One region of the Peribacillus sp. NJ4 genome, then DNA from elsewhere that is predicted to be linked to it. Evidence: riboswitches for the same ligand, from Rfam matches in the RefSeq annotation. Region 1 holds a riboswitch; each other region holds the start of a gene.
The links. A riboswitch is a leader RNA that binds a small molecule or an ion and turns the genes downstream of it on or off. The one in region 1 is predicted to bind cobalamin.
Positions count from the first base shown of each region.

Region 2: another riboswitch for cobalamin. It lies ahead of QUF94_RS01110 (ABC transporter substrate-binding protein); the one in region 1 lies ahead of QUF94_RS15575 ((2Fe-2S) ferredoxin domain-containing protein).
Region 3: another riboswitch for cobalamin. It lies ahead of nikA (nickel ABC transporter substrate-binding protein); the one in region 1 lies ahead of QUF94_RS15575 ((2Fe-2S) ferredoxin domain-containing protein).
Region 4: another riboswitch for cobalamin. It lies ahead of metE (5-methyltetrahydropteroyltriglutamate--homocysteine S-methyltransferase); the one in region 1 lies ahead of QUF94_RS15575 ((2Fe-2S) ferredoxin domain-containing protein).

Region 1 is NZ_JAUCFQ010000001.1:3,123,442-3,131,736, reverse strand. Features, by position in the region: gene cbiQ (cobalt ECF transporter T component CbiQ) at 1-649, opposite strand, end outside; gene QUF94_RS15585 (energy-coupling factor ABC transporter substrate-binding protein) at 636-947, opposite strand; gene QUF94_RS15580 (energy-coupling factor ABC transporter permease) at 949-1,692, opposite strand; cobalamin riboswitch at 1,868-2,063, opposite strand; cobalamin riboswitch at 2,267-2,456, shown strand; gene QUF94_RS15575 ((2Fe-2S) ferredoxin domain-containing protein) at 2,606-2,974, shown strand; gene cobJ (precorrin-3B C(17)-methyltransferase) at 2,989-4,644, shown strand; gene QUF94_RS15565 (sirohydrochlorin chelatase) at 4,663-5,622, shown strand; gene cobK (precorrin-6A reductase) at 5,619-6,386, shown strand; gene QUF94_RS15555 (precorrin-8X methylmutase) at 6,402-7,049, shown strand; gene QUF94_RS15550 (cobalt-precorrin-5B (C(1))-methyltransferase) at 7,055-8,188, shown strand; gene cbiE (precorrin-6y C5,15-methyltransferase (decarboxylating) subunit CbiE) at 8,151-8,295, shown strand, end outside.
Region 2 is NZ_JAUCFQ010000001.1:219,071-227,365, forward strand. Features, by position in the region: gene QUF94_RS01085 (ABC-F family ATP-binding cassette domain-containing protein) at 1-777, opposite strand, end outside; gene QUF94_RS01090 (DNA topoisomerase III) at 1,026-3,218, shown strand; gene QUF94_RS01095 (hypothetical protein) at 3,436-3,603, opposite strand; tRNA gene QUF94_RS01100 (tRNA-Arg) at 4,104-4,177, opposite strand; gene QUF94_RS01105 (polysaccharide deacetylase family protein) at 4,424-5,263, shown strand; cobalamin riboswitch at 5,351-5,525, shown strand; gene QUF94_RS01110 (ABC transporter substrate-binding protein) at 5,705-6,670, shown strand; gene QUF94_RS01115 (FecCD family ABC transporter permease) at 6,633-7,688, shown strand; gene QUF94_RS01120 (heme ABC transporter ATP-binding protein) at 7,694-8,295, shown strand, end outside.
Region 3 is NZ_JAUCFQ010000001.1:3,252,860-3,261,154, reverse strand. Features, by position in the region: gene QUF94_RS16175 (MFS transporter) at 1-249, shown strand, start outside; gene QUF94_RS16170 (2-hydroxyacid dehydrogenase) at 271-1,257, shown strand; gene QUF94_RS16165 (aspartyl-phosphate phosphatase Spo0E family protein) at 1,743-1,910, opposite strand; cobalamin riboswitch at 2,502-2,690, shown strand; gene nikA (nickel ABC transporter substrate-binding protein) at 2,845-4,476, shown strand; gene nikB (nickel ABC transporter permease) at 4,514-5,452, shown strand; gene nikC (nickel transporter permease) at 5,455-6,285, shown strand; gene QUF94_RS16145 (hypothetical protein) at 6,305-6,457, shown strand; gene QUF94_RS16140 (hypothetical protein) at 6,454-6,747, shown strand; gene QUF94_RS16135 (ATP-binding cassette domain-containing protein) at 6,770-7,021, shown strand; gene QUF94_RS16130 (hypothetical protein) at 7,026-7,238, shown strand; gene QUF94_RS16125 (beta-propeller fold lactonase family protein) at 7,837-8,295, opposite strand, start outside.
Region 4 is NZ_JAUCFQ010000001.1:4,643,728-4,652,022, reverse strand. Features, by position in the region: gene QUF94_RS23230 (hypothetical protein) at 16-336, opposite strand; gene QUF94_RS23225 (ABC transporter ATP-binding protein) at 488-1,495, shown strand; gene QUF94_RS23220 (ABC transporter permease) at 1,544-2,335, shown strand; gene QUF94_RS23215 (ABC transporter permease) at 2,340-3,125, shown strand; partial or broken gene QUF94_RS23210 (acyl-CoA thioesterase) at 3,167-3,656, opposite strand; gene metE (5-methyltetrahydropteroyltriglutamate--homocysteine S-methyltransferase) at 3,653-5,959, opposite strand; cobalamin riboswitch at 6,114-6,305, opposite strand; gene QUF94_RS23200 (potassium channel family protein) at 6,563-6,982, shown strand; gene bcp (thioredoxin-dependent thiol peroxidase) at 7,045-7,515, shown strand; gene QUF94_RS23190 (aminopeptidase) at 7,527-8,295, shown strand, end outside.

The DNA.
Region 1 (8,295 bases):
CCATCGTCAATTGCCCAGAGCGCTGGAATACTCCCAAAAATAATGATGAGGTTAGTAACCCGAGAGATCGAATGCCTTGCCTTACCGAACCATATCCCAGTCGTGAAGCTTGTGCTAGGTGGATGGCCAAAGCTGTATCTAAAAAAATAAAGATGAAGCGATAGGTCAATTCTATTAGATCGATCAATAAGGAAGGCACTTTAAGTTTTCGCAGTACGGATAGAATGACGGTAATGGGTGTAGTCAAGGTTAAGAAATATAAACAGCTTATACTGCTAAATACGACAGTGATCAAATTGATCACTGTACCAATGCTGCCATCGCTGATGAAAATTTGCCAATTTCCGACTTTCCAGGACCACCAAATATTCGGCATCGAAGTAAATGTACTGGAGATAGAAAAAAGGATGGTAAGTGTGCCTGATAATAGAAAGAATCCTGGTAATAAGAGTAATTTCAGATAATACGAAAGCGGGATTTTTGCCACAAAAAGGATTAAAGCGCTCATCACCATAAAAGTGATGAGCGAAACGGCCAAATCCCTTACCGTTAACGAAAACAGCATAAGGGAGAGTGCAAAAATCATCTTTTCCAACGGATGTACATCCTTTAGCCCATTGAAATAGGCATATTTATCAATGAGTAACATGTTTCGATTTTTCGTTCATTTCTTGTTTGGTTTGTTTTTTCCTTTGTCTCATTACGCCAATGAAGTATCCAATGAAACCAGCTCCGATTGCAGCTTGCAGCGCAAATAATAAGCTCTCGGTTTCTGCACCTGGCGGCTCCCAAATACTATTGAACCAAGGCTTGTATTCCGGCTGGATTTTAGTGATGGCTTCTTCAGCTTCGCCGTCGGCACCGCCAAATTCCGTTCCTTGCTGGGTGATTAACGGTATGGTGGCAAGAATGACGACCAGGAAAAGCAGCAATAAACTTTTTTTCATGTTAACGGGCCTCCTTAGATAAAACTCGCAGCAATTTCAATTCGCCTAGATTGTATTTTTTCAGGAAATTCATCACAACCACTGTCAATAATCCCTCGCTGATTGCCAAGGGAATTTGGGTCAGGGCAAATATTCCTGTAAATTTATTGAATGAGGCCATGAATCCACCTACCTCGGATGGAAAAGCAAGTGCAAGTTGAACGGAAGTTACCACATAGGTTCCTAAATCGCCAAAAGCAGCTGCCAAGAAAACGGCCAGCGAAAAAGACCACCCCAATTTAGTTGCGCCCTTGAAGACAAAGTAAGCAATGAAAGGTCCGCATACAGCCATGGAAAATGCATTGGCCCCTAATGTCGTCAATCCTCCGTGAGCCAGTAGAACAGCTTGAAATAATAGAACGATGGAGCCTAAGACACTCATGGCCAATGGCCCGAATAATATGGAACCTAAACCAACTCCGGTAGGGTGTGAAGAACTTCCGGTAACGGAAGGGATCTTCAAGGCAGATAATATGAATACGAATGCACCCGATAGACCGAGCATCATTTTTGTTTCTGGGTTTTCCCTTACTTTGGACCTAATGGACCGGTAACCCAAGATTAGAAATGGAAGGGTCACGGCCCACCAAAATATGGCCCATTCAATTGGTAAAAAGCCCTCCATGATATGCATGGCCATCGCACGTTTTGGGACAAGAAGTAGTAAAATGACAAAATAAAGAATTTTCCAATTGACTCTTTTCATTCTTTCTCCTTTCAACACCTTTAATTTTTCTGATCAAAACTTTAGAAGAAAAGCGGCGCCCAACATAAAAAGCACTTCTCTCAAAAGAAAGAAGTGCGTAATGAACAGGAATTTTGCAGCATAAACCAATATGGGTCATTCTACCTGGTCCGCACACCCATCCTCGTAGGTTGAAACAGTTTCACGCTTCATGGCAGGTCTCCTGGCTTAGGTTCATCGTCCCGTTACATCCTTCCCATCTCATTTGACAGTGGATTAATGTTAACGTAATAGGACTTCCCTTTACAGTGGCGGGACCGCTCCGGACTTTCACCGGCTTCCCTTTTAAGCTGAATTCCGAGAAATTCAACACCATAAAACTTATGTAATTATTTCGAAAATTCTCGTATAGTGTACCATAAAGAAATAATTTCAGCTACACTCTCTTTTTTTTTTTTTGACTAAGAATGCAGAGAGGAAAGGCTTATGGCTGGATTTACACTATTAAACTTTTCTAAACAGTCGGAATAAACTATTGAATTTTGCTAAAGTTGTTATATGATAGATAAGGTTAGCTATAATTGTATAATAAAACCAAATATTTCATTTTAAAAGTGCTCTTGTGTGAATATGCAAGGGATAATAGGGAAATCGGTGAAAATCCGATGCAGCCCCCGCTACTGTAAACGCTGATGAATTTGTCGATAACCACTGGCTTAAAGCCGGGAAGGGACAAAGTAAAATGAAGCGTAAGCCAGGAAACCTGCTTTTGAAATTGTATGATACTTTTCGGAGGGAAAGGTAGAAGGACTATGACGATTTTGGGAGATTCAGCATATTTGCGGAGGGCTCCTCATTCATATAGTTTTTTAAACCTTGACTCTTATGTTAAGGTTTTTTATTTTGCCTTTTCCCTGAACTCAGGAGGAAGAAGATGACTACTTGGAACTTGAAGGGTACAAATACGCATTTGTTGATTTGCAATGGAAGCAGTTGCATGAAAAAGGGCGGGGAAGAAGTAACTCAAGCGATTCGCGATGAAATTACTTCAAAGGGACTGGATTTGAAAATTCATACAACCAGGACACGCTGTAACGGAAGATGTAAGGATGCCTGCGTTGTGATTGCCTATCCCCAAGGGAAATGGTATAGAGTGGATACGCCTGATTTCGGTCGGGAGATTGTCAGCAATATCGAAGATGGGGAATATGTTCCACAGATGATCTACCAATTCAGTGATGGGGAAATGACGCCTAATCCGGATTTTCCTGCTCATACGGGTATTTCAAAGAACAAATCGTAAAAGGAGATGTCTTAATGAGTACAAACGGTAAATTATTCGTCGTGGGCTTTGGACCAGGGAATTTTGAACACATTACCAAACGTGCTGTCGAAGCCCTTCAAGAAAGTGACTACATCATTGGTTATAAAACTTATGTTGAACTCATTCAGGGACTGCTTACAGATCAAACGATCATTAGTACGGGGATGACTGAAGAGGTATCACGTGCTCAGGAAGCAGTAAAACAAGCGGAGTTGGGAAAAAAAGTGGCTGTCATTTCCAGTGGGGATGCCGGAGTGTACGGGATGGCAGGGTTGGTTTATGAAGTATTGATTGAAAAAGGTTGGAAAGAAGAAACTGGAGTGGGCATTGAAGTCATTCCTGGTATTTCTGCAATCAACTCTTGTGCGTCTTTACTTGGGGCACCAGTCATGCACGATTCGTGTACGATCAGCCTCAGTGATCATTTAACTCCTTGGGACCTAATCGCTAAAAGGGTGGAAGCAGCTGCAATGGCTGATTTTGTCATTGCGCTTTATAATCCGCGCAGCGGCAGGCGGACTAGGCAAATTGTTGAAACACAGAAAATTCTCCTTCGCTACCGTTCGCCAGATACACCTGTCGGGTTGGTGAAAAGTGCTTATCGCGATCGGCAGGATATTGTCATAACCAATTTGAAAGATATGTTGAATCACGATATTGGAATGTTGACCACCGTCATTATCGGTAATTCATCCACTTTTTTATACGATGACAAAATAATCACACCAAGAGGCTATCAGAGGAAATATACATTGAATTCGGAAAAGCAAACATTGAAGCCGCATCAGCGTCTGCAAAAAGAAGCGGAACCGTGGGCATTAGATCAAGAAGCCGATTCCATGCAAGAAACCTCTACGAAGTCTGCTGGAGGAGTTGGATTACTTACAAAAGCTCCAGAAAAGAAGTCCACTTCTTTTGAAATGGCAATGGAAGCCTTATCAAGAGTGAAGGGTCAAACCGTTCAGCAATCCATTAAGCCGATTGTCCAGCAAAAAATGGAGTCGGTATTCGAACTTGCCGTAAGTCCAGGTGTGGCAAATAAACAATTCACTCCCAAACAAATGATGACACTTGCGGAAGTTGTCGGGGAAAAGGGAACGATGGAATACACGCCAAATCATAAGATCGTTTTAAAGATCCCGACAACGGACGCGGAAGTCATTACGGGGAAATTGCAATCAGCAAACTTTCTATTATCGCCGATTGGAGATGTACTGACGTTAAAAGCCTGTGATTTCTGTGATGGTGAAAAAGCGGAATCCATACCATATGCGGATGAAATACACCGGGTGCTTGGCGGAATGAAAATGCCTAAGGAACTGAACATCGGATTTAATGGGTGTGGAATGGCTTGTTATAGTGCCGTGATGGATGACATCGGGATTGTCTTCCGAAAAGGGAAGTTCGACTTATTTCTTGGAGCTAAACCGGTTGGAAGAACGGCCCATCCAGGTCAGCCGGTAGCTGAAGGCATTGAACCGGAACGGCTTGTTGAATTGATTACGGACATTGTCGGGGAGTATAAGCAAAATGCCCATCCAAATGAGCGGCTTTTTAAATACTTCAAACGTTCAAAAAAGATACAGAATTTTTCTTATCAGGACATTGCTCCCAAAATAAACATAGAGCCTGCGCCTTGTGAAGACTAATCAAGAGGGGGAAAGTAAATGAAAGCAGTTTTGTTTGTAGGACACGGAAGCCGCCTGGCTTCGGGAAACGAAGAAGTCGTTCATTTTATTAAAAATATGATTCCGGCAATGGATGACAGTTTTTTGGTAGAAACGTGCTTCCTGGAATTTGCGACACCGAATATATCAAAAGGCATTGATAATTGTGTAAAACGAGGGGCTACGGAAGTTATCGTCATACCGATCATTTTGTTGCATGCAGGACATTCGAAATTACATATCCCAGCTGAAATAGAGGATGGGAAAACCAAATATCCAGAAGTGAAATTCACATATGGACAAACGATCGGGGTCCACCATGATGTATTGACGATCCTGACAGACCGACTTGAGGAAGCCGGCTTCGATACATCCTCGGAACAGGCTGAGACAGCAATATTGCTAATTGGCCGAGGGGGCAGTGATGCTGATGCAAATAGTGATATATATAAAATTTCACGATTATTATGGGAAAAATTAAACGTTAAATGGGTCGAAACAGCGTTCATGGGTGTAACGGACCCGCATGTTGATGAAGGCATTGAACGATGCATCCGGTTGGGGGCAAAAAAAATAGTGATGCTGCCATATTTCCTCTTCACGGGGGTGTTAATGGAAAGAATGGAGGATATGCTGAAAGGCTATCAAGAGCAATATCTTGATCGGGAATTTATTTTGGCGAAGTATTTTGGGTATCATCCAACCTTACAGAACATTCTGCAAGAACGAGTAATTGAAGCTAGTGAAGGCAGATCAAGTGGGGCACGTGATTTGGAAAACTATCGAAAATATGTCGAGGAACATGGACATGCCCACCATCATCACCATCACGACCATCACGACCACGACCATCACGACCATCACGACCATCACGACCACGACCATCACGACCATCACGACCATGACCATCATGACCACGACCATCAGCACGATGGGCAAGAGGTGGGTACGTCAAAATGATTTTGTTCTTGGCGGGTACAAGTGATGCGCGGGAATTAGCGATTGAGATGCAGCAGGTGGGATTCAAGGTTTTGGCAACTGTTGTAACCGAGTCGGCGGCGAAGAGTTTGCAAGATGCAGGGATATCCACCCGGATTGGCCGATTAACTGCAGAGGATATGACCTCTTTAATCTCTGAAAAAGGTTTTCAGGCTGTAGTTGATGCAAGTCACCCATTTGCGGAAGAAGCATCCAAAAACGCTCTTAACGGAGCAAAGGCAGCAAATGTTCCTTATATTCGTTATGAGCGTGAAAGCCAACGGTTTCAGAATGACAAATTGATAGTTGTCCGTGATTATGAGGAAGCTGCCAAGCTGGCTGCTGCAAAACGGGGAGTCATCATGCTCACGACCGGAAGTAAAACCCTAGCGGTGTTCGCAAAAGAATTGGTAGGGCTCGAGAATACCAGAGTCATAGCAAGAATGCTGCCACGCATGGATAATATGGAAAAATGTGCGCAGCTAGGCATTGAACAAAAAAATATCGTTGCGATTCAAGGTCCATTTTCCAAAGAATTAAATAAAGCCCTATATAAACAGTATGGCGTCACATTGATGATAACGAAAGAAAGTGGCAAGGTCGGTGCGGTTGATGAGAAATTGGAAGCCGCGTTGGAATGTGGAATAGAGACGATTATGATATCAAGGCCAGATGTTGACTATCTAAATGTTCATTCCAGTTTTGATCATGTCATTGCCGAGTTGAATAATCAGTTGAATAAATAATAGGAGGAATGCAAGATGGATTTTAAAACGGATTTCAAACCACTAACGGTAGATCCAGACAAAATATATGATTATAGTTTTTCAATGATAGCTGAAGAAATGGGCGATCATGATTTTTCTGAGGATGAATGGAAGATCGTCCGCCGGGTCATTCATGCTTCAGCTGATTTTGAATTGGGAAGAAGTGTCATCGTCCATCCAAATGCCATTCAAGCTGGTGTGGAAGCCATTCGCAAAGGGAGACATGTCATTGCGGATGTGCAAATGATCGAGAGCGGTACAGGCAAAAAAAGATTTCAAAAACACGGCGGGGACGTTCATTGCTACATTTCAGATCCAGATGTGATGGTCGAAGCAAAACGTTTGAATACGACAAGAGCGATCATTTCGATGCAAAAAGCCGTAAAGGAAAATGAAGGGGGCATTTATGCCATTGGCAATGCACCTACAGCTTTACTTGAGCTCATTCGCCTTATTAAAGAAGGGATTGCAAAGCCGGACTTAATTATTGGAATGCCTGTTGGGTTCGTTTCTGCAGCGGAATCGAAAGAGGAACTGGCTAAGATCACAGAAGTGCCATTCATTACGAATATTGGCCGAAAAGGTGGAAGTACTGTCACGGTTGCAGCATTGAACGCAATTTCCCTTTTAGCTGATAGTTAATAAACATGGAAAAGAAAGTAAAAAAGGATCCCTCACAAATGCGCCATGGGTATACGACGGGGGCATGTTCGACAGCCGTGACTAAAGCGGCATTGACCGCTTTGATAACGGGGGATGCCCTTGAGGAGGCTACGATTTCCTTGCCTATCGGCCGTGATGCCACTTTCACCATTGAGAGATATGATATATCGGAAAATTCGGTTAGTGCAGAAACGATTAAAGATGCCGGAGATGATCCAGATGCCACCCATTTAGCACATATCATTTCTACTGTCAGCTGGTCGGATGCACCTGGGATCATCTTGGATGGAGGGATTGGTGTGGGGCGAGTGACCAAACCCGGGCTTCCCGTTCCTGTAGGGGAAGCGGCCATTAATCCTGTACCGCGCAAAATGATATTAACCACTGTGCAACAAACCTTGGAAGAATTTAAGATTAATAGAGGAGTGAAAGTCGTTATCTCCGTGCCTGCAGGTGAAGAAATAGCGAAAAAAACATTAAATGGCCGCCTTGGGATTGTAGGAGGCATTTCCATTTTGGGAACAAGGGGCACCGTCGTCCCTTTTTCCAGTTCCGCCTATATGGCAAGTATCATCCAGGCTATCAGTGTCGCCAAGGCGAGTGGGTGTGAGCATCTTGTCTTAACCACTGGCGGGCGCAGTGAAAAGTATGCAATGGGCCTTCTTCAGGATTTACCTGAGGAAGCCTTTATTGAAATGGGTGATTTTGTAGGCTTCTCACTTAAGCAATGTAAAAGGCAGGGAATTAAAAAGGTATCACTGATCGGTATGATGGGGAAATTTTCCAAAGTTGCCCAAGGTGTGATGATGGTGCATTCAAAAAGCGCTCCGGTCGACTTCGGTTTTCTATCGGAAATAGCCCAAAGCGTCGGAGCTGAAGATGATCTTGTTCTTGAAATCAAGAATGCAAATACAGCGTCACAAGTCGGGGATATGATGTCAGCAATCAATAATTTTGATTTTTTTAATAAACTATGTGAATCCTGCTGTCACTCTGCTATAAAGCAAGTGAAGGGTGGCATTGAAATGGAAACGGCGATTTATTCGTTGAAAGGACAATTACTGGGAAGGGCTGTTGGAATTGAGTCAATCGATGAAATTAATCGGGATAGGGGATAACGGTCAGGAAAGCTTACTGCCTCAATATGCCCAATGGATAGAAGAAAGTGAAGTGCTGGTCGGGGGTGAGAGGGTCTTGTCCTTCTTTCCGAACTATTCTGGCAAGA
Region 2 (8,295 bases), 2.9 Mb from region 1:
AATATGTTGGTTTTTATTCAATTCAGCCAGCTCAAGGAATTTTTCATAAGTTGCCGTGTAACGGGTCAGTTTTGAAAATTCAAGATGGAAAATGACGTCGACGACGCCGTTCATGAACTCAGTGTCATGCGAAATTAATAAGAATGCATTAGGATATTCCTTTAAGTAGCTGCTCAGCCAGCGGATATGCTCTACATCCAAGTAGTTCGTCGGTTCATCAAGGAGCAGTACTTCAGGCTGTTCCAAAAGTAACTTGGCTAGTAAAACCTTTGTCCGTTGTCCACCGCTTAGGGCAGAGACATCACGGTCCAAACCGATTGCATCCAACCCTAAACCGCGTGCCGCTTCTTCAATTTTAATATCCAGATTGTAAAAACCGCCAGCTTCCAGCTTGTCCTGAATCTCACCCATTTGTTCCAAGAGTTCTTCAAGTTCTTCTGGAGTGGCCGTCCCCATTTTCTCTGTTACTTCATTCAGTGCTTTTTCCTGCTCGAATAAAGGTAAGTATGCATCCCTTAAGACGTCGCGAATCGATTTACCTTTTGAAAGTATCGTATGTTGATCAAGATAGCCATATTCGACACCAGGTGTCCATTCCACCCGGCCATCATCATGGATAAGTTGTCCTGTAATGATATTCATCATCGTTGATTTCCCGACACCATTTGCCCCGACCAGACCAACATGTTCACCGGCCATCAGGCGGAAGGAAACATCCTTGAATAAGGTACGGTCGCCAAAGCTGTGTGCTAATTTATCTATAGAAAGTAAGCTCATTTTATATTGAACCTCCCAATTAATTTGAAAAAATCCCTACGTTTCATCATACTAAAAACTGCACGGGATTGCTATCTAATCTATTAATTTACATTTATCCCCTTGGGTACAAGTGAGCCCAGGCGGGAATTTCAATGGATCGATACCTGTTGGATCTGTTTTTGGGATGCCATGCCTGTGCATTATCGCCCTGTCATAAATTATATGAGATAATAGAGGAATCAGTTTAAAAGGGAAAGGATGTCACTATGAGTAAAACAGTCGTACTGGCCGAGAAACCTTCGGTCGGAAGAGATATAGCGAAAGTGCTGAATTGCGGGAGAAAGGGCAATGGTTTTTTTGAAGGCGATCAGTATATCGTCACTTGGGCCCTGGGTCATTTGGTCACACATGCAGATCCGGAAACTTATGATGAAAAATATAAAACTTGGCGCCTTGAGGACCTGCCCATGTTGCCGCCGTCTTTGAAATTGGTCGTGATCAAGCAATCAGGCAAACAGTTCCAATCGGTTAAAACACAATTGAACCGCAATGATGTCAAGGATGTCATCATTGCAACAGATGCAGGCCGCGAAGGGGAGCTCGTTGCACGCTGGATTCTCGAAAAAGCGAATGTAAAGAAGCCGATTAAACGGCTTTGGATTTCCTCTGTAACGGATAAAGCGATCAAAGATGGATTTAAAAAGCTGAAGGATGGCAAGGAGTATGAAAACCTATTTGCCTCTGCTGTTGCAAGGGCAGAAGCGGACTGGATTGTTGGGATGAACGCAACACGGGCTCTTACTACGAAGCACAATGCCCAGTTATCCTGCGGCCGCGTCCAAACGCCGACACTTGCGATGATTGCAAAAAAAGAAGAAGAAATAAAACAATTCCAGCCTAAGAAATATTATGGCGTTTCGGCAACTGCAGAATCCAATTTGCGCCTAATCTGGCAAGATGCCCAATCTAAAGATATCCGCACATTTGATAAAGCCAAGGCAGAAAAGGTTCTTTCAGCCGTGAAGGGGAAAAGGGCAGAAGTGGTGGAAGTAAACAAAGCACATAAGAAAAGTTTTGCCCCTTCTTTATATGATTTAACGGAACTTCAAAGGGACGCCAATAAGAAATTTGGTTATTCGGCGAAAGAGACGTTATCGATCATGCAGCGCTTATATGAAAGCCATAAAGTCTTGACGTATCCAAGGACGGATTCACGCTTTTTATCAACGGATTTGGTTGATACGCTAAAAGAAAGATTACAGGCTGTCAGCATTAAACCATATGCCCAGTATACATCAAGGATCCTGCGTAGCCCGATTAAGGCCAATAAATCGTTCGTGGATGATAGCAAGGTCTCGGATCACCATGCGATCATCCCCACTGAGCAGACTCCGCTACCGGGAAAACTGAGCGACAAAGAATCTAAAATCTATGATTTGGTCGTTAAAAGGTTTCTTGCCGTATTAATGCCGCCTTTTGAATATGAGCAAACGACCGTCACCGCAAAAATGGGACAGGAGACGTTCATGGCAAAAGGGAAGGTCGTCCTGAAATCAGGCTGGAAGGAAGTCTATGATCACCAATTTGACGAGGAAGAAGCTAAAGATGGCCTTGCTGAGCAACTGCTTCCGAACGTTCAAAAAGGTGACAGTTTATCCATTTCGACTGTGAAACAAACAGAGGGTGAAACGAAACCACCAGAGCCGTTCAATGAAGGGTCGCTTCTTTCGGCAATGGAAAACCCTGCTCGTTTCATGGCAGGGGAAAGCAAGGAACTCATTAAGACTCTGGGTGAAACTGGCGGGATTGGGACTGTTGCAACACGTGCTGACGTTATTGAAAAATTGTTCAATAGCTTCCTGATTGAAAAGAGAGGGAAGGGCCTTCATGTAACTTCGAAAGGTAAACAACTCCTTCAATTGGCACCTGAAGACTTACGATCTCCAGCACTGACAGCTCAATGGGAGCAAAAGTTAACAGCGATTGCCAAAGGACAGCTACCAAAACAGGCATTCATCGGCGATATGCGCGACTATGCCAAAAATATCGTACAAGAAATCAAAAATAGTGACCAAAAGTTCAAGCATGATAACGTGTCAGGAACGAAATGTCCTGATTGCGGCAAGCTGATGCTTGAAGTGAATAGTAAAAAGGGAAAAATGCTTGTCTGTCAGGATCGTGAATGTGGCCACAAAAAAGGTGTTTCACGTGTAACAAATGCCAGATGTCCACAATGTCACAAAAAGATGGAAATGCGCGGTCAAGGAGAAGCACAGACATTCACCTGTAAATGCGGTTTTCACGAAAAACTTTCTTCTTACAATAAACGAAGAGGGCAAAATAAAAATCAAAAAGTATCAAAAAATGAAGTCTCCAATTATATGAAAAAGCAAAATAAAGAAGAGCCGATCAATACTGCCTTAGCGGATGCTTTGGCCAAACTGAAATTCGATAAATAAAAGAAAAGGGTCCTTCACTTTTAGCTTAATAGTGAAAGGGCCCTTTTTTATGGGGTTATTTGCATGGGGCAGGGTGGGCAAATTTCCTTGTCGGCAGGTCCATCTTTCCAGACAAAAGATTGCCGCTTGATGAAGTGGCGAAATTCATATAAAAGTAAAAGATAGCAGAAAAGGATGGAGCATTCGCTCCATCCTTTTCCATATATCACTGCTTCGGTTAAATTTCATTCAGTACGGTGCCGTGTAATTCATATTCAAGTGTTTCGTCAGTTGTGTGTGTGTGTTTATCCGTATCTGCTAGTGTAAGCGTACTGAATGTCTGCTGATCACCCGGACTGAAAATTGCTTCATCATTCTCTGGATTCCATAGGTTGTAAATACTCATGATCAGTATCGTCCTCCTTTGGGCGAGAAGACTAGTAATTCCCTTTTTGGTTATCGACTAACTCTTCAATTGACTCTAACGCTGATCACCGGGACTAAACACCGCTGCGTCATTCTCTTTGTTCCATTGGCCTCTGATTGTACTCATCGTGCACATCATCTCCTTTGGTGAGAATGTCTTACAGTATTTATCTACCCGGATGGGACAGGTTAAAACATATATTTCAAAAAAATATTACTTTTCTGCGGATATTTATATCGAAAAACATCATTAATTAAAACTTCTCTTTAAACAGAGTCAAAAAGTTTTGAACGAAAATTAAATGGTTAATCTCATAATGTATTGATCGCCGATACTTCCGGCTTTTCTCATACCGGTATCTAGAAATCCGACCTTTACATTGGAAGCCCCTCAAAAGCCTAAATAGGTAAGGCCATACCAACAGAAAAAACCCTGTTACGACGCGGAGGTACCGCATTGTAACAGGGTTTTAAAATTAGCGTCCCAGATAGGAATCGAACCTACGACCTACAGCTTAGGAGGCTGTCGCTCTATCCTGCTGAGCTACTGGGACATATAAAAAAAGTCGACGACTTATTTATTATATTTCTTATAGGCAAACTTTTCAAGTTAATAGCAATAATAATTATGAAAAAAATCATCTAAATGCTTAGCTGGTCTCTTGTTTCTGTATTTCCTTTTTTTTCGTAAAATGGAATACTTTATTATTTGCTGGTTTTCTGGTACTATTATACTAGAAAAAAATAGGAGAATGATAGTGAGAAAATACAGAGTTTTACTGTTTGTGGCATTGCTGGGGATGTTAATTTTACCTGCATGCTCACAAGGGATTTTAGAGGGTATAGGCAAAAAGACGGCTGCGCCGATTGCGGAAGATGACATTGAAGTGGTTGAGGCAGCGGAGAATGGCACCGGACAGGATTCAAAGGACGACCCGGAACAAATCGATACGAGAAACTGGATAAGGGCCGATTCCGCGGTTCAGTTTCCAATATTGATGTATCATAGCATTTCTGAAGGTAATGGCCTTCGGGTTCCAAGAGAGGAATTCCAATCACAAATGACTTGGCTTCGGGAGAATGGTTACTATACATTATCCCCTAAAGAAGCATTCCTCGTTTTAACCGAAAATCGGATGCCAAGTGATAAGTGCGTCTGGCTTACTTTTGATGATGGCTATACAGATAACTACACGGAGGCTTTCCCCATATTAAAAGAATATGATATGAAAGCAACCATCTTCATGATCGGGAAGTCCATTGATAAAGGTCATCACCTGACTGAAACTCAAATGTTGGAGATGAGCAGGAATGGGATTTCGATCGAAAGTCATACTATCAACCATTTGGAGCTGAACCGGATGACGGCAGAGCAGCAAGAATCGGAAATGGTTCAGTCGAAGGAGCTATTCGACCGTATCCTCGATCAGGACACGACAGTAATTTCCTATCCGGTTGGCCGGTATAACGAAGAGAGTCTATGGGTGTCAGAAGAAGCTGGATACAAGATGGCAGTCACCACCGAACCTGGAGGAGCTTCAAGGGACCAAGGGATGCATTCCCTGCATAGGGTTCGGATTTCACCGGGATTATCAGTCGAGGGATTTGCGTCCCTGATTGAAAATGCTTCTAATCACTGAAGGTGGACGGGTCATTTCGAGGCAAGTCAGAAAAATCATATAATAATCGATTCTTACATGGTGTATAATGAAAGGCAGTGAAAATTATATACATATGAACGATTTGGTGTCTTAATGACTTAATAGGGAAGTTGGTGAAATGCCAGCGCGGTCCCGCCACTGTATATGGGAGCCAACGGATGTTTACCACTGTATGAGATATGGGAAGGTGCCGTTGATGATGACCATGAGCCAGGAGACCTGCCAAAATTCGTACACCTGTAACCTACGCGGATGGGAAGGTGTGTGGCAGACCCTAAAGAGTCCGTAATTATATTGTTGCCATACAAGCATCTTCCGTTTAACGGGAGGTGCTTTTGTTTTGGGGTGCATCTTCCGATAATGCGTTTTGTTTATTAGGTGTGAAGAAATTAAAAGAAAAAAAGATTGTGGGGAATGAAAATGAAGAAGATTTTTGGTCTGATACTGGTGATGTTGCTGACTGCAGGTATGATGGTTGGCTGTAGCGAAGCTACTAATGAAGGAAAAGAAAAGCAGGAAACGAATCATGCCAAACAGGAAGTTTTCCCGATTACGATTAAAGATGCAACAGGCGAAAAGGTGACGATAGAACAAAAACCGAAGAAAATCGTTTCGTTGATACCAAGTAATACGGAAGTTGTCTTTGCACTTGGCTTGGGTAAAAAGGTTGTTGGTGTTTCCGACTATGATAATTATCCGGAAGAAACGAAAGAAATTGAAAAAGTTGGCGGAATGGAAATGAACACGGAGATGATTGTCTCTTTGAAGCCCGACCTTGTTCTTGCCCATGCATCCAGTGCCCATAATTCGAATGAGGGTTTACAGCAGCTTAAGGATGCTGGAATTGATGTCCTCGTAGTCAATGATGCACAAAGCTTTGACCAAGTCTATGATTCTATTGATATGATTGGACAGGCAACAGGGGAACATGAAAAGGCAAAAGGAATCGTTACGGACATGAAAACGAAGCTCAAGGATATTCAGGAAAAAGCCAAATCTGTAAAGGAAGCGGATAGGAAGACCGTTTTTGTGGAGGTTTCTCCGTCACCTGAGATATATACACCTGGAAAAAATACCTTCATGAATGAAATGCTTCAAATTATTTCAGCGGAAAATGCAGCTGCTGAATTGGATGGATGGGCAAAAATTGATGAAGAGTCGATGATCGCTGCAAATCCGGATGTCATCATTACAACGTATGGTTATTATACAAAAGATGCAGTAAGTCAAGTGAAGGGCCGAAAAGGATGGCAAGACGTAAATGCTGTGAAGGATGACCAAGTCTTTGATGTCCATTCCGACTTGGTGACCCGTTCCGGTCCACGCTTAATAGAGGGAGTAGAGGAACTTGCCAAATCAGTCTATCCGAACCTATTTGACAACTAAATGGACGATTGCTTATTTGATTGCGTTATTATTTTTGTTATTCGCAATGACGATAGGCATTTCCTTTGGTTCGGTGCCAGTACCGATTCCTGTACTTTTACAAATTATCGGCAAGGAGATTTTTCATTTACCGATTTCAGCTGATCCGGATGTAATGCTTACGAATATTGTGATGAACATCCGCTTGCCGCGTGTGTTGCTAGCGGGTTTTGTTGGGGCATCACTTGCGATTTCGGGAGCGGGATTTCAGGGCCTGCTCCGGAATCCGCTCGCTGACCCTTACACATTAGGTATTTCATCAGGAGCATCAGTCGGTGCTGTATTGACAATATTCTTGAATATATCACTACCATTCATCGGCTTATATACTCTTCCGGCATTGAGCATCGTATGCTCAGTGCTCACGATGTTCTTCGTACTGGCTTTTGCAAAAAAAATGGATCGATCGATGAAAGTGGAAACGATCATTTTAACGGGAATCATTTTCAGCTCGTTTTTAAGTGCCTTCATTTCATTGATGATTGCGCTGACTGGTGATGAATTAAGACAAATCATCGGCTGGCTGATGGGAAGCGTTTCAATGCGCGGATGGAATTATATTGCAATCATTTTGCCGTTTTTTATTATTGGTTCGTTGATCTTGATCATGAATACGAGCGAATTGAATGCGATGACTTTCGGGGAAGACCGGGCAAAACACTTAGGTGTTAATGTTAAGCGGCGGAAAATGTGGATTTTGATAGCCGGTTCGATGTTGACAGGGGCAGCTGTTGCCGTTTCAGGGGCGATTGGCTTTGTAGGATTGGTCATTCCTCATTTTGTCCGAAAGATTTGGGGACCTGACCATAAACATTTGCTTCCGTTGTCATTGCTGGTAGGAAGCGGATTCCTAATATTGGCGGACTTTGTAGCACGGTCGATCATTGCCCCATCGGAACTGCCGATCGGGGTGATCACTTCACTTATCGGGGCACCCGCATTCGCGCTGATTTTATTAAAGAGACGGAGAGAAGGGTAAGATGGATGCTTGAAGTTAAAGGGTTAACAGGTGGATATGACAACAAAGCTGTTTTGGACTCTGTTACTTTTGATGTACATAAAGGGGAATTATTCGGGATTCTTGGCCCAAATGGCAGCGGAAAAACGACGCTTTTAAGTATGCTTAGCGGGGTGCTCGATTATAAGGGCGGAAGCATACGGATAAGAGGAAGGGATTTGAAGGATTATTCGTCAAAACAACTTGCACAGGTCATTGCTGTGCTCCCTCAGCATTCCTCATTAGCTTTCTCATATACGGTAAAAGAGACGGTCTCACTTGGGCGATATGCCCATCAAACAGGTTGGTTCCATAGTTGGTCCGCAGAAGATGAAACGATTGTCCAACGGGTCATGGAACAAACGGGAGTAGCGGATTTTCACGATCTTCAATTTGAACGATTATCAGGCGGGGAGAGACAAAGGGTCTTATTGGCACAGGCACTTGCCCAAGAACCGGAAATCCTTTTTTTGGATGAGCCTACGAACCACTTGGATCTTTCCTATCAAAAGGATCTTCTTGATCTAATGAGGAAAATGGCAAAAGAGCAAAAGTTGACCGTTATTTCAATTTTTCATGACTTGAATTT
Region 3 (8,295 bases), 130 kb from region 1:
TTTATTTCTGCCATTACAGGCAGCGCGTGGGCACTTGCCGGTGACATTGCCCCTCCTTCTATGGTTGCTTCTGTAGGTGCAATTCAGAATTTTGGCGGTTATTTTGGTGGAGCCTTTTCCCCTGTTGTGGCAGGCATGATAGTGGATGCTACTGGCTCTTACTCTCTTGCCTTTATATCTGGCGGTTTAATCGCCGGATGCGCCGCAATCTGTTATTGGTTTATTGTAAAACATCCTATTCAAGAATAGTGTAACCGAGGAGGACATAAATTGATGCCAAAAGTGTATATTGCAAGACCAGTACCGGCCGAGGTAGAGGCATATATTTCGAAGTATTGCCAGTATGAAAAATGGAATGGCGCTGAACCCATTACCAGAAGCCAGCTGTTTAAGCAAATTTCCGATGCGGAGGGACTGCTCATCACCGGAGAAAAAATAGATGATGAACTTCTGGACCATGCACCATGTCTAAAGGCTGTCAGCAATATCTCGGTAGGCTACAACAACTTTGATCTAGAGGCAATGAAAAAGAGAAGCATAATCGGTACAAATACACCTGATGTTCTCGATGAAACCGTGGCCGATTTAGCTTTAGCCTTAATGCTCTCAGCAGCCCGTCGTATAACGGAACTGGACAAGCTTGTAAAGGATGGCAAGTGGGTAAATAAAGGCGATGAACCCCTCTTTGGCGTTGATGTTCATGGAAAAAAATTGGGCATCATCGGTATGGGGAGGATTGGGGAATCTATTGCAAGACGAGGAAAATTCGGTTTTAACATGGAAGTTTTATATCATAATCGGCGAAGGAAATTCGAAGTGGAGGAAACGCTCAGTACAACCTATTCCTCTTTAGAGCACCTTTTACGGGAAGCCGATTTCGTTCTTTTAATGGTCCCTTATACTCCGGAAACGAGGCATCTTATGGGACGGGAGCAATTCGCACTGATGAAAAAATCTGCGATCTTTATCAATACATCCCGCGGTCAGACGGTGGACGAAAAGGCCCTCATAGAAGCACTGCGAACTAAGGAAATCCTTGCAGCTGGTTTGGATGTATTTGAACAGGAACCCGTATCGCCTGACAATCCGCTTTTAGCCATGCCGAACGTGGTTACCCTGCCGCATATAGGTTCTGCTACTTATCAAACACGATTTGATATGGCCATGCTTGCGGCGAAGAACCTGGTTGCAGCGGTTACTGGAAGGGAGATAGGCAATGTTGTCCCTGAATTGAAAGGACTTCAGTCACTAAAATAGTAAAATTCATTAACTCAGCAGAAATATTAGGTTGTCCATGACAATTTAAATGAATCGTTGATACTCACACCATTCATAAACTTAGATGAGATAGATTGTTTGTTATTAAATGCAGGACATAAAAGAAAAATTCGATAAAAAGGCATCCATTCATTTTGGATGCTTTTTAATGGGGAGAAAGAATGTGATCAAAATGACCCTAAACAATTTGTTCACGGCACAATTCCAATAAACAAAATAAAACGTAGAAAACTAAGAAGCATTAGGTAAGAAGGGATGATCATTTAAATAAATTTTACAGAAAAAATAAGTCCAAGAGTCCAAGAAAAGAATACGAGGTGATTAAGTAAAGGAAATATGCTGCATGAACTGCACAGTGATTATTAAAAGTAATTTCAAAATAACTCCGGGGGTAATAGTTCCTGCAGTTGTAATGATCCCATGAAGTATTAGTAGAAAAATCAAATCAGGTTTCATTCCGGCTTTTAGACATATTCTAAACCAATTGATTCTTTTTCATGCCCAAGTAAATTCAACAGTTTATCTAGTTCCTGGCTTTTATGTAATGTTTTTGAGGAAGTAAATCCATATATCAATCCCGTAGTTATTAATTCTTTCGTCAATATCTCAATTTTTTCATGTAATTCTTCCATACTCTCCAATGTAGAATCCCTCAAGTACTTTCTTTTTTTGTTATGAATCTATTATTACATAAATTAGGTTGCTTTCAAATGAAAAGTGAGTGTTCACTTATAAAAAATAGCTTATTCGGGAGGGAGGCAATACAAATCTGAAAATGAAAAATCTACACACTATCATTCATATATGTCGTTACAAATAACTGTTTGTATAAGATTATTGCCTCCGTACAAAACGAACCGTTAAAAAACATCAGGATCTTAATTTGATATGGCATAAATTTGCGATAAGGAATATAATTTGTATTAGGTAAACTTTTGATTTTATTTTCATATAGTTAATATCCATTTTTAGAGAGTTGTAATCGTAAAACCGTATAATATAGGAGAGTTTTTAATATTTGTTAAATTCTTAAGAATAGATATTTATTCTCCTTTTTACTAACTGTTTTTGGTTTATTGCTAGGATGGAAATGATTAGTTGCTGAGTTTATCAAAAATTAATTAGAGATGAAACTATTAAAGTGTTAAGAAGCATCAAAAGGTTTTGACTTAATAATTTTAAGATGGACAAGCTCTATATTTTACTGAAGATGAGGGAAAATTTCATATTTTATTGGAATGGGTATATTCGTTTAATAGCGAATATTTAAAAGGGAAGCCGGTGCAAAATCCGGCACGGTCCCGCCGCTGTAAGGGTGAGTCCTATGCAAGAAAGTCACTGGATAATATCCGGGAAGACGCATGGAGATGATGAACCTAAGTCAGAAGACCTGCCTGTTCTAGAAATGCTGTTAACCTACGGGAGATAGGGAGGTGTTAGAGTGCTAGAAGACGAATTTGTTCTTAATATATAAGCATTTCTGACCTTTAAATCTGGTTGGAAATGCTTTTTTGTATTTCGTGATTTTTCAAATAGTTAAAATTCCATAATTGAAGGTGAGAAAGCATGTTTATAAAACGGTCTAATTTATTCCATTCTTTTGTTGGACTACTAGTAATATTCACAATCTTAGTTACAGGTTGCAGCAACACAACAATAGATCAAGAAAATACATCAGATAATGAAAAGCAAAAAGTTGTTACTTTTTCATGGCCTGGGGATATAGGTGACTTAAATCCACACACATATTTTCCGAATGAGTTTTTTTCCCAGGCTATGGTATATGAATCCCTTGTTTATTACGGTAAAGGTGGAGAAATTCAGCCTTGGCTTGCGGAGAGCTGGGATATATCGAAAGATGGAAAAGAATATGTATTCCATCTAAGAAAAGATGTTAAATTTTCCGATGGTTCGCTATTTAATGCTTCAATCGTCAAGAAAAACTTTGATACCATTTTAGATAATCGCAAACAACATGAATGGGTGGGATTAATTAACCAAATCAAAGGTACAAAAATAATAGATGAATATACTATTAAACTTATTTTGAACAACGCGTATTATCCAACTCTTCAAGAACTAACTTACATCAGACCTTTGAGATTTGTAGGAGAAGCTGCTTTTCCTGACAGCCAAAACACATTTAAGGACGGACTCAAGTCTCAGATTGGCACAGGACCGTGGGTATTGAGCGAGTATAAGAAAAATGAGTTTGCTGTTTTCAAAAGGAACGAACATTATTGGGGCACTAAGCCTAAAGTAGATAAGGTGGTTGTTAAAGTCATTACTGATGGAGAGTCAAGAGTGTTAGCTTTTGAGAAAAAGGAACTCGACTTTATATTTGGAAACGGGGTCATCAGCCAAGATTCATTCCAATTTTTGAAGAATTCAGGGCAATATGAAACCAAATTGTCAGAACCTACAGCTACAAGAACGCTGCTTCTTAACTCAAACAGAGAAGCGACTAAAGATCTTAAAGTTCGGTTAGCTCTCCAACATGCTTTTAATAAACAAGCTGTTATCGATAAGATCTTTTATGGTATGGAAAAAAAGGCTGATACTTTGTTTCCACCTATTTTACCTTACACGAAAATTAATATAGATCCATATGAGTATGATGCAGAAAAAGCAAAAATGTTATTGGATGAAGCTGGATGGAAACAAGTGAAGGGGAAACCATTTAGAGAAAAAGACGGAAAAGAATTGCAATTGGAATTACTGTTTAATAGTACAGATAACATCCAAAAGTCAATCGCAGAATTTACACAAGGTGATTTTAGAAAACTGGGAATAGATGTTAAGTTGACCAGTCAGGAAACTAATACTTTTTGGACAACGGCATTTCAAGGTAAGTTTGATTTATTATTTACAGCAACATGGTCAGTACCGTTTGATCCACATTCCTATTTAGCTTCTATGACGACTAATTCGGAAAATGGTAGTCCAGATTATAACGCTCAATTAGGGTTGCCAGTAAAAAAAGAAATAGACCAGAAAATTAAGAAGGTATTATTAACTACTGACGAGGAAGATAGAAAAATACTGTATTCAGATATATTAACGACATTGCACGAACAAGCCATTTATTTACCGATATCTTATCAGTCTAATATAGCGGTGTATCAAAAAAACATTAGTGGAGTAGATTTTTTACCTCAAGAAGCTGAGGTCCCTTTAACTTCAATTGATGTTAATTGAAATAGGGGATACTTAAAAACAACTTAAGGAGTGCTACATGGGTTGGTTTATTTTTAAACGTCTCACAAGTTTAATTCCAATATTATTCGGAGTTTCGCTCATTACTTTTATCTTGCTTCACTTAATTCCTGGAGATCCGGCAGTAGCTTACTTAAGGGCGTCACATATTCCTCCTACGAATGAGACAGTGGCAGCCCTTCGAGTTGAGCTTGGTTTAAACAAGCCTTTATATGTCCAGTATTTTGGATGGCTGGGAAAAGTGTTGCAATTGGATTTAGGGATGTCTTACGTGTCCAATAACTCCGTATGGGAAGAAATTGTGATACATTTCTTCCCAACTGTTCAATTAACATTTGCTTCGCTTATCTTAATTGTTGTCATCAGTTTACCTATAGGCATGATTTCTGCTATTTACAAGGGGAAATTTGTTGATCAGTTTAGCAGAATAGCAGCCTTTGTAAGTTTCTCTATGCCAACCTTTTGGTTTGGGTTTCTTTTGATCTATTTTTTATCTGTAAAGTTAGATTTATTTCCTGTATTGGGAAGGGGGACCTTGGCGCATCTAGTGCTTCCTTCCTTGACATTGGCTTTTGCCTATATAGGGACGTATATGCGATTGCTTCGAGCTAGTATGCTAGGAAATTTGAATGAGCCATTCGTTGTGTATGCTAGAGTGAGAGGGTTACGCCAAAGACTAATCGTTATCAGGCATGTCTTAAAAATGTCCTTATTACCTGTGATAACTGGACTTGGAATGAGCTTCGGGAACATGCTAAGCGGAGCGGTCATTGTTGAAACAATTTTTTCTTGGCCCGGCATGGGACAGTTATTTGTCACATCTATTTTAAATCAAGATTATCCAATGATTCAGGGGTGTGTATTGTTTATGGGTGTGATCTTTGTGGTCTGCAATCTTCTTGTGGATCTTACTTATTCTTTCCTGGATCCCCGTATACGCTGGGAAGGAGAGAAATAAGAATGGTGCAAAACATGAAAAGAATGCTGATGACACATATGCTAATGATGATCAGTATCATGATTATTTCCTTCCTGACAGTATTGGCTCTTTTTGCTCCTTTTTTGGCTCCTAATGATCCGAACTTGATTGATATCGTTCAGAAGCTGCAAGGGCCCTCCTCTCAGTTTCCATTGGGGACTGATCATTTAGGGAGATGTATATTGTCCCGATTAATCTATGGAACACGAACCTCGTTGGGAACAGCTTTCCTTGTCATGGGATTAATGATGATTATTAGTATCCCACTTGGTATTTATGCAGGCTTTATAGGGGGTAAAGTTGATTATCTCTTCATGAGAATGTGTGACATTCTCATGGCATTTCCAAGCTTTCTGCTGTCCTTAGCTTTAATCGGAATTTTAGGATCGAGTCTTGGCAATCTGATCTTGGCGATGGTGCTTGTCCAATGGGTTTTTTATGCACGCGTCATTCGAGGAATGGTTCTTAGTGTAAAGGAGCAAAACTTTGTCTTAGCAGCCAAAATATGCGGGACACCAATGAGAGTCATTGTCATCAAACATATTTTACCTGCCATCATTTCTCAAGTTGTTGTATTAATCTTTATGGACATCGGAGGAGTTATTTTAGCAATTTCTGGACTCTCTTTTCTTGGTCTTGGCATACAACCGCCAGAGGCAGAGTGGGGAATGATGATCAATGATAGTAAGCCATTTTTTAGAGAAACCCCTTCATTGATGCTTTACCCTGGGTTGATGATCTTCATCGTTGTGTTTGCTTTTAACTTGTTTGGCGAAGCTTTGAGGGATGCTCTAGACCTAAAAAAGGAATAGAAGGGAGGATGGATGGAAGATGGGACAACACCCCATTCTAACTGTAGAAAATTTGAAGGTTATTGTATCGACAACGTATGGAGTGACTCAGGCTGTCAATGATGTCAGTTTTAAACTCGAGGCTGGGAAGTGTTGGGCATTGTCGGAGAAAGTGGATCAGGGAAAACGATGACATGCATGTCTTTGCTAAATCTTTTACCTGACAAGGCAAAGGTGGTGCAAGGGAGCATCAAGTTTAATAATATAGACCTTTTAAATGTTTCCATAGAAGACATAAGGAAAGTACGGGGCAGTGAAATCGCAATGATTATGCAAAACCCAATCTGGGCAAAATTATTCTGGGACTGGAAAAGCCGGATCAGGGAGAGGTTTGGTTTCTGGGAAGAGTCTTTATTGTTTAAAAGCAAAAGAATTAAAGGAGGTACGGCGAAATCTGCAAGTTGTTTTTTAAGATTGTTATAGCGCTGTTAACCCTAGACTAACTATAGGGGAAATCATTGCTGAGCCGATAAGGAATTACGAAAGGCTCTCGTCTGTTCAAGTGAAAAAGAAAGTACAAGAGCTTTTGGAGATTGTTGGGTTATGCCAGGAAGATATTCATAAATACCCATATCAGTTCAGTGGAGGGCAGTTACAAAGAATCAATATCGCAAGAGCGATTGCCTTAAAGCCAAAGTTAATTATACTTGATGAGGCTGTAAGTGCTCTAGATGTTCTAGTTCAAGTACAGATATAAACTTTTGGCACAATTAAAAGAAGAGTTTCAACTTTCATATCTCTTTATTTCTCATGATTTACAGGCTGTCAATTACATCGCAGACCGTCTAGCGGTATTGTACAAGGGTGAGGTTGTAGAATGGTTGGAAGATATGGAACAACTTGAACGATTAAAACATCCTGTTTCTAAAAAGTTATTGTCTTCTGTGTTGCCTACATATCCGGGAATATTGTGATACGTTATAGGTTGTGATGTGGAAATTAGGTTGGTAATGAAATATCTGAAAAATCAGGGGTTTAACACCGGTTTAAAGCCATTCCATCTATTATACTGGGATATCTATATGGGATTCCCTTCTCCGTGGCTATTATCAATAAACTAAGAACCGTTTTATTCTTTAATGGGGTCTATAGTGAGAAACGCGATAGCGTATAATATCTGTGTTTTGTCGGCAGAACCTATCACCATCAAGTAGGGATTTAATGAAGATTATAAACCTGTACCTTATTCTAATAAATCAAAGCCACCTAGAAGGTGGCTTTGATTTATTAGATTTTTATTCAAGAATAAGAAACCATTATTAACAATCTTTATTCAACAGCAACAGCTTATTCGATTTGGTATAACGGTACTTCATTAAAAATCAGTTTTTGTATAAGGGGTTCTCGGTAGTTTTTTACGGAAAATATGCGCTATGCCAATTCCAGAATAAAAAAGTGACATCTATTATACCCTAGGACCATTATTTGTGAAACACAAACCTATTTTTCTTCTGTTCAATATATGAATGGTTTTTTTTAGAGTTTTCTATCATTTTGTGCAAAACTAAATAATTATTCCTCAAAAACCTTTTTGCCTAAAACAAACCAGACATTATTGACGCCTTGTCCATTTATATCACCTGCCTGCTTATCTTTCACAAAGTAATAAAGTGGATGCCCTTTATACGTTGTTTGCTTTTGACCGTCATCTCTTATGATTGTTTTAAACTCTTTTTTATCGAAACCTCTAGTGGTGATGATGTTATCTGCATGGAAAGTCGGCCAAATTTCACTACATTGACCTTTGCAATTACTGACGCTAGAATCATCTTTTGTGAAATAATAAAGTGTCATTCCATCTTGGTCTGCTAAATATTTCCCTACTTTGTTTGATCTTAGCGTTTTAAGCTTGTACTTTTTTGACTCATCCTGAATTATATCCGTGATGGAGAAGGTTTTAACATTCACACGCGCAATAGAGAGATCCCGATTTAATACATAAGCCCGTTCCCCGTCGTGGCTAAAGACAAT
Region 4 (8,295 bases), 1.5 Mb from region 1:
AGCATTCCTGGGCCTTCATTTTGTTTGGGAAATGGGGTCGGGCCCCAAAACTCCGGTTATGAAAGATAAAATGTCCAAGATGGTGGCAGGGTTTTCGATGTCGAAGGATTGGCGGTTCATTTCGCCCTGGGCTTGGTAATAGATAAGTTGGCCGGTTCCTTTTTCTTCATTAATGCGAATGTGGAAACTTATGGGGGTGCTTTCAATCGATCCGCTGGAATCCCTTTGGATGACCTGGCATAATAATTCTCCGTATTCATCTTCATAAAGGAAGTCGTATCGAAGGTCGATTACGACCTTTTCGATTTGGGATAGTAAAAATTCTTTAATATTCATGGCATGCTCGTCTCCTTTATATATGTATCTGGTACAACGGTCGGATTCGCCCTGAAAATGGTAGATGGCATCCAAGCATTTTTATTGTCTAAAAGGGTTAGGTTGGATAAACTAATTCATTAGGACAAGAGATTACGGAGGATTTAACAGGATGAGTGATGCAATTCAAGTGAAACAGCTTCGGAAGGAATTTAAGTCGGCATCAAGCCGTTCAGGCTTAAAGGGTGCCTTCCGGGATTTACTTACAAGAAATTATAAAATCGTCCCTGCCGTCAATGATATCAATTTTACTGTAAAAAAGGGTGAGATGGTAGCTTATATTGGGGAAAATGGTGCAGGAAAATCGACCACGATCAAAATGCTGACAGGTATCTTGGAACCGACAGCGGGTGAAATCACGGTCAATGGCATGAATCCACATAAGGAAAGGGAAAAGTTCACTCAAACAATCGGAGTCGTATTTGGTCAGCGCTCACAGCTTTGGTGGGATATTGCGGTTCAGGAATCCTTTAGGCTGCTAAAAAAGGTCTATAAAGTAACGGATGAACATTATAACGATCATATGGAACATGTCATCAGGACGCTCGATATCGGTCCTTTGCTGGACAAACCAGTGCGTAAACTCTCACTTGGTCAGCGAATGCGCTGCGAGCTTGCGGCAGCACTGATCCACAATCCGCCTTTGCTGTTCCTTGATGAGCCGACAATAGGCCTTGACGTACTCGTGAAGATGAAAATTCGCGAGTTCCTGAAAGAAATCAATGAGAAATATAATACGACAATCCTTTTGACTACCCATGATTTAGGTGACATTGAGGCATTGTGTGAGCGCGTAATCATGCTTGATGAAGGTCAAATCATATATGATGGGGAATTGCAGAGTTTGAAAGATAACTGGGCTGAGGAAAAACAGATCCATTTTCAATTCATCGAGCCAATTGAATTGAAGGAATTGCAATCCTTACCGCTCCCATTTACTGCTAACTGGGTTTATGATGAGAAAAATCAAACTTACATTGCCTTGTTGAAAGAAGAAAGTGATCATATTTCACAGCTTGTTTCAGCTGTCGTGTCACATTTTAAAATAAAGGACATCAAAATCCATGAAACGTCCATTGAAGAGATTGTTCGCAATATTTATGAAGAAGGCACTGTCTGACTCTCTTATCATTAAGAAACAACGTGTCTATCAAGAAGGGGGAGGGCAATGGGGAAGTATATTGCAATGATCCGCATGCGTTTTTTGATGATGCTTGCGTATCGAACGGATTATTATACCGGCATTTTAATTTATAGCATTAATATCGGTGCTTATTATTTCTTATGGAATGCGATATATGGAGAAAAAAGCTCCATCGAAGGACTTTCAAGTATGCAGATGACAACCTACGTCGCTGTTGCATGGATGGCGCGTGCTTTTTATTTCAATAATATCGACCGCGAAATCGCCACTGAAATTAAGGACGGCAAGGTCGCCATTGAAATGATCCGTCCTTATAACTATTTAGGCATGAAAACGATGCAAGGACTTGGGGAGGGGATATTCCGTTTCTTCTTCTTCTCGATTCCGGGAATGCTGCTGGTAGCTTTCATTTTTCCTATTGAATTGCCACACGAGCCGGCTACGTGGGGGATATTCGGCATTTCCTTGCTGTTCAGCTTCATCATCAATACACAAATTAACTTATTGACGGGAATCACTACCTTTTTCTTATATAATAATGCCGGATTGATCCGGGCTAAAAGGGTTATCATTGATTTATTTTCCGGTCTGCTGCTGCCCATCAGTTTCTATCCGATATGGGCACAGGAAGTGATGAAATATTTGCCCTTTCAAGGGATCAGCTATGTACCAAGCATGATTTTTACGAACGGGTACAGTTCAGGCGAAATTGGCATGGCGCTTTTACAGCAGTTAATTTGGTGCATCATTCTTATAATACCGATTCAGCTTTTATGGATAGTCGCAAAAAAACAGCTGATTATTCAAGGAGGTTGACGGGATGTTTTATGTATCGATGTTTTTTCAATATGTGAGTCAGTATATGAAAACAAGATTGCAGTATAGAGCCGATTTCTTCATGGAAATCCTATCTGACCTGCTGAATCAGGTCGTGAATCTGGTATTTATCTTAGTCGTTTTTGGACATACCCAATTTTTAAGCGGGTGGAGCCGTGAAGAAATCATATTCATTTATGGATTCTTCCTTATCCCATTCGCCCTTTTTTCAGCCTTTTTCAACATCTGGGATTTTAATGATCGCTATATCGTCAAAGGTGAAATGGATCGGATATTAACAAGACCGATACATAGCCTCTTTCAAGTCATCTTAGAAAGAATCGAGCTAGAATCGTTGTTTGGCGTTGTGACCGGTTTGATCATTATATTCTATTCGGGGGCTTCATTGGATCTGGAGCTTGCGTGGTATGACCCGATTCTTTTCATCATTTTTGCAATAGGAGGGGCCCTTGCTTATGCAGCCATATTCGTAGCAATAGCAAGCATTGGGTTCTGGTCGGATGCGAAAACATCCATCATGCCAATGATGTACAATATCGGGAACTACGGTCGCTATCCTGTTGATATATATAATAAGGTCATTCGTTTTATCCTTACATGGGTGCTGCCATTCGCGTTTGTTGGTGTTTATCCGGCATCTTATTTCCTTAGAAAAGAAGAGTGGTATGCATATGCATTTGCCACACCTGTAATCGGGGTTGCCTTTTTCATGATATCCGTTTTCATATGGAATCAAGGAGTGAAGAGGTACCGTGGGGCAGGAAACTAAAAAAACCCCTTCAACAGTATTCATGTTGAAGGGTTTTTTGTTTATTTGCGTTTATTTTTTCTTTCAATATATCTTGCTTGTGCTTGAACATATTGCTGCTTTTCCTCTTCCGTTTCCGGAATGACCTGAGGTACGATTGTCGGCTTACCGTTTTCGTCAATGGCCAGCATCGTTAAAAAAGCGCGTGCCGTAAGCTGCTTTTCACCTGTTAATAAGTTCTCACTCTCCACTTTCACGAATACCTCCATTGATGTGCGATGGGCACAAGTGACATAAGCTTCAAGGTTAATTGCGTCCCCTGTCTTGATGGGGGCCAAAAAATCAAAAAGAGTCGCTTGAAGCAGTCACAACGGGTTTTCGGCAATGGCGCATAGCTGAAATACAGGCTATTTTATCAACATAAGCCATTACTTTCCCGCCAAAGATGGTATAATGATGATTCGTATCCGGTGGAAAAACAAGGTCGGTTAGGAAAGTCCGTGACTGCTGTGGTGGATGGGCATTTGATAAGCCGCTTTCCTTTTCAATCATTTGCCTGTTGTTTGGGCTAAAAGATTTTTACGGACGATTATTGCTGCTTCGACCATGTTTTTCAGGGAAGCGACGGTTTCCGGGATACCCCTTGTTTTCAGGCCGCAGTCGGGATTGATCCAAAACTGGTCTTTATCCAATACTTTGATGCCCCGTTCAATCATATCGACCATTTCTTCCACTGCTGGAACTCGGGGACTGTGAATATCATACACACCCAGGCCAATACCTTTTTCATACGTTTTTTCCTCGAATGCGGAAGCAAGCTCTCCGTGGCTACGGGATGTTTCGATGGAAATTACATCGGCATCCAAGGAAGAAATGACATCCATGAAACTGTTGAAGTCGCAATAGCACATATGCGTGTGAATTTGCGTTGTATCCTCCACGCTTGATGTGGATATCAAGAACGAATTCACAGCCCAGTTCAAATACTCATCGCGATCGCTTTTTTTCAATGGTAGACCTTCCCTAAGTGCAGGTTCATCAACTTGGATCATTTTGATTCCAGCCGATTCCAATGCAATGACTTCTTTTTCCAAAGCAAGTGCCAGCTGGTAGCAAACATTCTCCCTGGAAATATCATCACGGACAAATGACCAGTTCAAAATCGTGACAGGACCTGTAAGCATTCCCTTTACGGTCTTCTTCGTCAGTGATTGTGCGTATACACTTTCCCTGACTGTCATCGGTTCGATGAAATGGATGTCACCATAAATGACTGGTGGTTTTACGCAGCGAGACCCATAGGATTGTACCCAGCCCTTTTCTAGAAAGACAAATCCGCCTAACTTATGACCGAAGTATTCAACCATATCCGTCCGTTCGAATTCCCCGTGTACGAGAACGTCCAAGCCGATTTCTTCTTGAATGTCGATCCACCTGCCGATTTCTTCGTTAATGAATGTTTCATATTGCGCAGCGCTCCATTCTCCTTTTTTGAATTTCCCGCGTGCTTGCTTAACTTCAAATGTCTGGGGAAAACTACCGATCGTTGTTGAAGGTAGAAAAGGCAATTTGAAAAATTCCTGTTGTTTTTGGTAACGTTCTTTAAATGGCAGCTGACGTCCAACATGCTCTGATTTAGCCTTTTCGACACTGGATTGTACACTCTTATGATTCCGTGCATTTGAACTAGCTAACGTCTGAACCGTTAATTTATTAGCATCGACCTTATCGGCGATTGCTTCAAAGCCCTGATTATTCCCTTTGACCAAAAGTGTTATTTCTTCAAGTTTCTCATCGGCAAAAGCAAGGGTTTTTTTCACTTCTTTTGAAACGGCGGTTTCATTACGAACGGTCACTGGAACATGAAGCAGGGAACAAGAGGGTTGAAGCCAGATTTGGTCTTCGGCTACTTTTTTCTTTAGAGTGTCGATCAATTGAATCTTTTTCGATAAATCAGAAAGCCAAATATTTTTTCCATCTATCACACCTGCACCAAGCACTTTGTCCTTCGGGAAGCCGGATGCTTCAAGATTACTTAGATTCCTTCCTTTATCATGTACAAAATCAAGACCGATTCCCTGAACTGGTAATTCGATGACTTCTTGGTAGTGTTCCACGGCATCAAAGTATGTTTGCAGCATGATGTTCAGGTTTGGTGCTGCTTCATTCAGTTTTTCATAGAGGTAAGTAACAGTTTGCATATCATCTTTGGAAATGGATGAAACAAGAGAAGGCTCGTCCATTTGAACCCACTTCACGCCTTCGTGCTCCAACTCTTGCAGGATTTGCGTATATAGGGGAAGCAGGCTCAGGATTATGCCAGGGATATCTTGTTTTTTGAAGCCTTTGGAAAGGGAGATGAAAGTATAAGGTCCGATTAACACGGGCTTCGTTTCAATCCCTAGCTTTTCCTTGGCTTCCCGATATGCTACAAGTGGTTTATTTTCTGTTAAAGTCAGCTGTGGCAGTTTTAATTCAGGGACGATATAGTGATAGTTCGTATTGAACCATTTCGTCATTTCGGAAGCGACCTCATCATTGTTCCCGCGAGCCATTGAATAATAAACGGAAAGGGGAACGCTTCCGCCTCCATAGGCAGAGTAACGTTCAGGAACAAGACCGAACATGACGGACATATCGAGCATTTGATCATAGAAAGTGAAGTCGTTGACAGGAATGATATCAATGCCTTGATCTTTTTGTTTTTGTAAGTTGCCTAAACGGATGGCCTTTAGTTGTGCCGTGAATTTTGGTTCATCGATTTTCCCGGACCAATATGCTTCCAATGTACGTTTCCATTCACGATCTTCCCCGATTCGCGGGTACCCCAAATTACTGCTTTTCAAAATTCTCATCCTCCTACTTTCCTTTGATTTGTTTAAAAACAATAAAAAAAGCACCCCTAACCGTCAATAAGAGAAAGTTAGAAATGCTTAAAATAAAGAGACATGCAGAATGCCCCTTATAATTATAAGGTCCCTAACACCTCCCTATCTCCCGTAGGTTAAAACAGTGTTGTCGAAATAGGCAGGTCTCCTGACTTAGGGAATATCATTAGCAGCGAGCCTTCCCGATCCGTGGACCAGTGGCATATTGGATGGCGCTAACATTCCCATTACAGTGGCGGGACCGTGCCGGAATCAAACCGGGCTTCCCTTTTAATCCTAATGAAAATTAGGAACCTATTTCCACATATGAAATTTCACTAAACCCGCTGATAAACTGATTGCAGGCACCAAATATTTATAAAATAAAAACTATTATAAAAATTTAGACAATCTTAACATATCCGACCAAAAGGGTCAACATGAAAAAAATCGGGAAACGTTCCCGTTTTTTTGACAAATGCCTTTAGGGTGTGTGAGTGATAAGGCTGAAGTCTGTTCCTAAAAAAGAATATATTGTTAGGACAGGGAGTATGTATAAAGGAAGTGGCGTTTTGAAATGGGGCGTAGGGGATGACTTTCTACATCTTGATTGCAGGAATCATTTTTTGCATGGTGATGAGCATTCGGACGTTATTTCTTGTTGAGTCGGGAGGAAAGAAGTTTTCTCTGGAGGATATGCTGTGGCTTGGCAATTTATATGCGACGATATTAGTTGGATTTGCACTGATTTATTTATTATACGAGCTTCAGAATCATTCGGTGATTCTTGATATGGGCAATCGATTGGATGGCACGTTCTATGAACAGTTGAAGACTTCTTTTTATTTTAGCGCAATGACCATGTTTTCTGTAGGGTATGGAGATATAGCCCCAATTGGCATGGGCAGGATGATAGCTACCATTCAGGCTTTCATCGGGTACACACTCCCGGCAGCGTTCGTGATTCGGACGGTGATCGATCTGGAGCATAAAGAGAGGAAGGATAAATGAAAGTTGTGTTTCTTTCGATTATTGGGTACTCTTACCATAATGAAGGAAATGGAGGATTCAATATGACTGTTAAAATTGGAGAAAAAGCACCTGATTTTCAACTCCCTGCAAACAATGGTGAAATGGTTTCCCTATCGGATTTTAAAGGGAAATACATCGTTTTATATTTTTATCCAAAAGACATGACGCCAGGATGCACGACGGAGGCCTGTGATTTCCGGGACCACAATGAACAATTCGAGGAATTGAACGCTGTCATCATTGGTATCAGCCCAGATCCGGCGGCACGTCATGAAAAATTCATCGAAAAACATGGATTGCCTTTTCTGCTGCTAGCTGACGAAAACCATGAAGCGGCTGAATCATTTGATGTGTGGCAATTGAAAAAGAATTTCGGCAAGGAATATATGGGCATTGAACGTTCAACTTTCCTGATTGATAAGGCAGGTAAAATAGTCAAGGAATGGCGTAAAGTAAAAGTCAAAGGCCACGTCGAAGAAGCGCTTGAAACTCTTCGAGACCTAGAAAAATAAGGGACAGGCAGATGAAGGATGAACGAATAACGAAGCTTGCGGCCAGGCTGATTCATCATTCGATACAATTACAGCCAAAAGAGAGAATCCTCATCCGGGGCCATATCAACACGAAACCGTTGTTGAAAGAGCTGATTGATGAAATATACAGAGTGGGTGCTTATCCATATATAGAACTCGAAGACGATGAGATTAGCCGACATCTGTTACAAGGGAATGTGAAGGAACAACTTGAAACATCATCGCAATGGGCTTTGAAGAAGTATACGGATATCGATGCGGTCATCATCATCACCAGTGAAGAAAACGACGTGGAAATGACTGATGTTCCCATCGAGAGGCACCGTATTCAAGGGGAAGCTATGAATTCTCCCACTCTTTTCTATGTAAACAACCGACGGTGGGTCTTACTTAATTATCCCACCAACGCATCAGCGCAAAAAGCCGGCATGAACTTCGACAGGTACCAAGACTTCCTTTTCAAAGTATGCACTATGGATTACGGGAAAATGGAGGCGGCATTGAAACCGTTAAAGCAATTGATGGAACGGACTGACAAAGTCAGGATCGTTTCACCGGGGACAGATTTGACTTTTTCCATCAAAGGTATGCCGGCCATCATATGTGCCGGAAAAAAGAATTTACCTGATGGGGAAGTGTTTACGGCACCCATAAAAGAGAGCGTCAATGGAAGGATATCCTTCAACGCACCTACAACCTATGAAGGAATCACCTTTAGTGACATGGAATTAAACCTTGAAAAGGGGAAAATCATTAAAG